DNA from 2 places in the Janthinobacterium darwini genome. Region 1 is predicted to be linked to the other one. Evidence: predicted binding sites of a transcription regulator. Region 1 holds the regulator's gene; the other holds the start of a gene.
What was found. Region 1 encodes FliA, which starts transcription of late flagellar genes. Its sites were predicted from a motif close to CTAAAGTTTNNNNNNNNNNNGCCGNTA; they were not measured.
Positions count from the first base shown of each region.

Region 2: ACQ4WZ_RS19535 (DUF5610 domain-containing protein) is a predicted target of FliA. The motif match lies at 1,317-1,343, and genes of this name have one in related genera.

Region 1 covers NZ_JBNYXX010000001.1:332,298-335,486, reverse strand. The annotation lists gene motD (flagellar motor protein MotD) at 1-545, opposite strand, end outside; gene ACQ4WZ_RS01485 (flagellar motor protein) at 551-1,297, opposite strand; gene ACQ4WZ_RS01480 (RNA polymerase sigma factor FliA) at 1,279-2,010, opposite strand; gene ACQ4WZ_RS01475 (MinD/ParA family ATP-binding protein) at 2,055-2,918, opposite strand; gene flhF (flagellar biosynthesis GTPase FlhF) at 2,911-3,189, opposite strand, start outside.
Region 2 covers NZ_JBNYXX010000003.1:255,281-258,469, forward strand. The annotation lists gene sbcB (exodeoxyribonuclease I) at 1-1,258, opposite strand, end outside; gene ACQ4WZ_RS19535 (DUF5610 domain-containing protein) at 1,415-2,029, shown strand; gene ACQ4WZ_RS19540 (GGDEF domain-containing protein) at 2,136-3,101, opposite strand.

The sequences.
Region 1 (3,189 bases):
GAGGCAAAGGTCGAATTGCTGATGGGCTGCACATCCGTATGCCCTTCCACCTGCACGTCGTGCGTGTCATCCTTGAGCAGCACGGCCACGGCGCGCAAGGCCTGGTCCGACTCGGCCGTCAGCCCTGCGGCGCCCGGGTCGAACAGCACACTGGCATTGATTTCCACGCTCACGCCGCGGCTCGTCTGCGTGACCCTGACCTTGCCTTCCTTGACCAGCGGCGCCAGGGTGGACGTGAGATCCTGCGCCAGGCGCGTCATGTGTTCGCGCTCGCGGCGGAGGGCTTCAGTGCGGCGTTTCAGGGCGGGATTCGGCAGCGCAATGGCTTGCGGTGCTTCCATGATGATGGGCGGCGCGCCCTTTTCCAGGCTGAAAGCCTGGCCGATGGCATTCTGGAAGACGCGGTACTTACCTTCGTTGACTTGCGAAATCGCATACATGACGACGAAAAAGGCGAACAACAAAGTGATGAAGTCGGCGTACGAGATCAGCCAGCGGTCCTGGTTGTCCGGTTCCTCGTCATACTTCCTGCGCGCGCGCCGCATCATGGTCAGTGCTCGTGCAGCAGGCTGGCCACGCGCTCTTCGATGATGCGCGTGTGGTCGCCCGTGGCGATGTCGTACAGCACGGCGGCCGTGATTTCATATTGCAGCACCCGGCGCGAGACGATGGCCTTGAGTTTATTGGCCACCGGCAAGAACAGCAGATTGGCCAGGCCCACACCGTAGATGGTCGATACAAACGCCACGGCGATGCCGCTGCCCAATTTACTCGGGTCGGTGAGGTTTTCCATGACATGGATCAAGCCCAGCACGGCGCCCAGAATACCGATGGTGGGCGAATAGCCGGCCGCCGACTCCCACACCTTGACGGCCTGGCGCTCGGCCATTTCGTAGGCAGAGATCTCCACGTCGAGCAACTGGCGCAGCTTGTCGGGGGCGATGCCGTCGACGATCATGCGCAAACCCTTGGCGTTGAAACGGTCGGCCGTGTTTTCCATCAGGCGTTCGAGCGCCAGCGTGCCATCGCGGCGCGCAGTCAAGCTCCATTGCCCGATGTCGCGCGCCAGCGCGGCGCGCGTATCGGCCGGCGGCAAAAACACCCAGCGCAGCATTTCCAGGCCGCGCACGAAAGTACGCAGCCGCGTTTGCAGCAGCACGGCGCCGAAGGTGCCGACGATGACGATGGCAAAGGCGGCCGGCTGCAGCAGGGAGGCCATCTTGCCGCCTTCCAGTGCCTGGCCGACCAGAAGGCCCGCCAGCGCCAGCGCCAGCCCGATTACGCTGGACCAGTCCACGCCAGCTCCCTCAAGGTTGCCCGCAGGCGTGCGACGGCCTGGGTATGCAGCTGCGAGACACGCGATTCGGACACGCCCATCACCGCGCCGATCTCCTTCAGGTTCAGCTCTTCTTCGTAGTACAGGCCCATGAGCATTTTCTCGCGTGGCGGCAGCGCGTCGATGGCATCGATCACGGATTGCCGGAAATCGGTATCGAGCAGGGACCGCAAGGGGTCGCTGTCCTCGTCCACGCAATGGCGGTCGAGAAAGCTGTCATTGCCGTCCGGGTCATGAAAGTCTTCGTAGTACAGCAACTGGTGGCCGCCGCCGTCGCCCAGCATTTCCTGGTAATCGACGAGCGACATTTTCAGCAATTTCGCCACTTCCGATTCCGTCGGCGGGTGTCCCAGGCGCTGCTGCAGGATGCTCATCGCCTCTTCGATCTTGCGCATGTTCTGGCGCATGCTGCGCGGCAACCAGTCGCTGGTGCGCAATTCGTCGAGCATGGCGCCGCGGATGCGCAGCACGGCATATGTCTCGAACTGCGCGCCATGCGTCTCTTCATAGCGGCTGATGGCGTCGAGCAGGCCGATCATGCCGGCCTGGATCAGGTCATCGACCTCGACCGAAGGCGGCAATTTCGCCTTCATATGGTGCGCCAGACGCTTCACCAGCGGAATGTGCTCCGTCAGCAAATAGTCCTTGTTCGATTTCCCTTTGACCGTGTACATAGGCTGCTTATTGTTTTAACTGCTATCGTGTGCTGATGATGGATTCAGACGCTGAACTGGTGCGGGCTCCCCGTCTGGTACAAGGTGCCACCGAGCACCGGCGCCGCCGAACGGGCCAGCCGCTCGGCCAGTCCGCGAAACGCCACCGAAGCTCCCGCCAGCGGAAAGGCATCGACCACGCTGCGGCCCAGACGCGCCGCGCGGTGCAGATACTCATCGGCAGGCACCGACCCCATCGAGGTCAGTTTCACGGCCAGGTAACGGCTCGCCGCCTGCGCCATATTATCGTATACCACTTTTGCCTCGGATTCGGAAGCGCCGGTGACCAGAATGCCAAACGGACGGCGTCCCAGTTCCTGGCTCAGGCGCTTGATCAGGCAGTATGCCGCCTTGATCGAAGTGGCGCTGGTCGACACTTGCACCACGATATCGGACGAGGCCATCAGCGGCACGGGAAAGCAATCGCCCTCGTCGGCCATGACGCCGTCGACCAGCACGATGCCGCTCTGGCGCGCCATCACCTCGAAGGTCTTGCCCAGGCGGCGCAGTTCTTCCTCGCCCGCATAGTCCATGCTGTCCATCAGGTGGTTGCGCGCACCCAGGCTGGCTACGCCGAAGCCTTGCGGCACCTGGTGGATGACCTGGTTCAAGGCGCACTGCTGGCGCGCCACGTCGCGCAGGCTGGCGCCGTGCGCCAGTCCCAGGCGCGCAGCGACGCCATCGCTGCCGCCGCTGGCGTCGAGCAGCAGCACGTCATTGCCGCCGTAGACCAGCGAGGCGCCCAGGTTGACCAGCATGGCCCCCTTGTCGTCCTGCGGCGTGGCAGAGAGAAAAGTCATCACCCGCGGCTGCGGGCCGGCCAGCATGCGGCGCAAGCCTTCAGCCTGGTCGAAATCGAAATTAGCCAAGACGCACCCCGCGCGCTTCATTGTTGCGGGCAGCTGCCTGCGCCATCAGCAGCGGCAGTTCGGCATCGGAAAACTGCGTCGCCGCCGCATCGCGCTTGAGCTTGAAGGCGCGGTCGATCAGGTAGCCGCGGTCGGCCAGGTACAGATCTTCCGGCACGCGCTGGCCGTTCGACACATAAAACAGGTTCAGTTTCTGGCGGATCACCACGTCGAGCACATTGCCGATCGAGGCCGCTTCATCGAGCTTGGTCATGATGCAGCCGGCCAGGCC
Region 2 (3,189 bases), on a different contig from region 1:
TCAGGGTTTGCGGGAAATTGCGGGCGCGGTAGCGGAACAGCAATTCCTGCAAGCGTTCGTCGGCAAACGAGGGGCGGGCCGTGGCCAGCTTGGCCGGCGTATCGCGGCGCAGGGATTCGAGCAGGCGGCGGTCGTCGTTGCTGACGAAACCATTGTACAAATCTTCATCCACATCCAGGGCGACATTCGCGCCCGGGCGCTGGAACACTTCGGCCCAGATCGCCTCCATGTTCGGCGCCGTGGCGGCCAGCTGCGCGTTGGCGCGCGCCGCTTCCACATCGATGCCCCATTGCTCGGCCATGGCGGGCGACAGGGTTTTCAGGTTGCCGACCAGCATGGGCGACTTGTTCAGGTGCACGCTTTTCACGGGCAGGCGCGTCATGCCTTCCGGCATGGCCTCCTTGCGCGTGAACAAACGCGTACGGATGGTGTCGGCATCCAGGTTGAACAGTTCGCGCGGATCGTAGGCGCAGTCCCAGACGAGAATTTCATTTTTATTGCTCGGGTGCGTGGCCAGCGGCCAGACGATGCCCAGGCAGCCCCGTTCGGCGGGGAACATGCCGGACACGTGCAGGAAGGGCTGGCGCTCGCCGGCGGCCAGGTGCATGCCCATTTCACTGGCGACCCTGTCTTTCTTGTGCAGGGCCAGGCAGAATTCGAACAGTTTCGGCTGCCTTTCACGGATCAGGCGGGCCAGGGCGATGGTGGCGCGCACGTCGGACAGCGCATCATGCGCCGCTTCGTGGGCCAGGCCATTGGCCTTGCTCAAGTGTTCCAGCCTGAAACTGGTCTGGCCATCGTCGCGCTTCGGCCATTGAATGCCTTCCGGGCGCAGCGCGTGCGTCATGCGCACCACGTCGAGAATGTCCCAACGGCCGCAATGGTTCTTCCATTCGCGCGCATACGGGTCGATCAGGTTGCGCCAGAACAGGAAACGCGTGACTTCATCATCGAAACGGATGGTGTTGTAGCCCACGCCGATGGTGCCCGGTTCCGAAAAGGCCGCTTCGATGGTGGCGGCGAACTGGTGTTCGGGCACGCCCAGCTGCAAGCATTGCTGCGGCGTGATGCCCGTGATCAGGCACGATTGCGGGTCGGGCAGGAAGTCATTTGCAGGCTGGCAATACAGCATGATCGGGTCGCCGATCTCGTTCAGGTCGGCATCCGTGCGGATGGCTGCGAACTGGGCCGGACGGTCGCGGCGCGGCTGGGCGCCAAAGGTTTCGTAGTCGTGCCAAAGGAAAGTCTGGGTAGTCATTGATGGTCGTTGATGGTCGTTGCTTAATTGGTTATCCGGGCCGCTAAAAGTGCCACTGCTACAGTTTTCTGAAAACCTGCCGATACTACACGAGAGCATGGTCATCATTGCGTTTCCCGCATGGTGGCATATATTGCCCGTTCAAGGAGGTCTATCGTGTCAATTCCCATCGCCGCAAGCGGCAATTCCACCCCTTCCGTGACTTCCGTCAGTACCGGCGTTGCCGGCAAGGACGATAAAGTCCAGCAAAAGGACGGCGTCAAGACTGAAATGAGCGTGAATGACCGCAGCAAGCTGCAGTTGAACGCCTCCATCATGCAGGCGTCGCTAAATGTCTCGATCGGTTCGGAAAACGAGCCGCTGGCGCTGCTGTACAAGACGGCCATCACGAATATCAATGAAGCGCTGAAGGGCCAGTACGGCGACGACGCCATCCAGAACGCAGCCTCGCAGGACAATAGCGCCGAGGCGACGGCAAGCCGCATTGTATCGCTGTCGACGGGGTTTTTTGACGCGTTCAAAAAACAGAACCCCGGCCTGGATGACGATACGGCCCTGACCAAGTTCATGGACACCATCAGCGGCGGCATGGAAAAAGGCTTCAAGGAAGCGCGCGACATTCTGGGTGGCTTGAAAGTGCTGAATGGCGATATCGCCGGCAATATCGACAAGACGTATGAACTGGTGCAGAAGGGCTATGCGGATTTCATCGCCGCGCACAGCAGCAAGAAGGATGAGACCGCCAAGCCGGCCGACAGCAAGGCCGCCTGATCCTTATTACGCCGGAAGCGCCGGAGAAAATGTCCAGGGCGAGGCGCATTGCCGAAGGCAGTACGAATGTACGACGAGGCAATGCAACGACGCCATGGGCTTTTTATCAGGTGCTTACGCGGTTTCGCCCGCCGGCTTTGGCGCGGTACAGCGCCGCATCGGCCGCCGCGATCAACGCTTCGTCGTCCTGTTCCGCCTCCAGCCTGGCCACGCCGAACGAGCCCGTGATGTGCGGCAGCGCGCTGCGCATGTCGGCGAAGATGACGGCGTGCTCCATGCGCTCGCACAGGCGCTCGGCCACCCGCAAGGCGACGTGTTCGTTGGTATCTGGCAAGATCACCATCATTTCCTCGCCACCATAGCGCACGGCAAAATCCGTGGGCCTCAGGGCTGCGCCCAGCACTTGCGCGGCGATGCGCAGCGCCTGGTCGCCCGCCTGGTGGCCGTGCGTGTCGTTGAAGCGCTTGAAATGGTCGAGATCTATCATCACCAGCGACAGCGGAGAGTTGCTGGCGTGAGCGGTGATGATCATGTTCGGCAGTAAATCGGTCAGCCAGGCGCGGTTGTACAAGCCCGTCAGGCTGTCGACCATAGACAGCTGGCGGTAGAATTCGCCCAGTTTCTGGCGCCTGCGCAGCAGGGCATTGGCGGCGCGGATGCGGAAGGACAGCAAGCGCAGCAGGTTGCGCGCCAGACCGTTCGATTGTTCGATCAATTCCCAGACGACGGCCGCGTCGATCACCAGCAAATCGGTTTCTTCCAGGGCAGAAATGGCGGCCAGGTTGCTTGCTTCATCGAGCACCGATTGTTCGCCCACGCTTTCGCCGGGCAAGACCTTGCTGACGGTGCCGTCATCCATACCCGTGTGGGTGTCGGCCGCCACGGCTAGCGAGCCGCGCAGGACGATGTACAGGCTGGTGCCCTTGCTGTCGGCAATGGCTTCGCCCGCTTCGAGGCGCATGACGGGGCAGGGCGCCAGCATGGCGGCCGTCTGGCTGTCAGCAGCATCGCAAAATAGCTGTAAATCGCCGATGTTGCAGCCTGAAGCACCGAAGTTGCCGATATGTTCCACAATCATACTTTCAAAAAGCCGACGCGCGCGAGCAGCGGGACGGTATCTTCATGATAGCGTAAAGCGGCCTTGGCTGTAACGGCAAAGG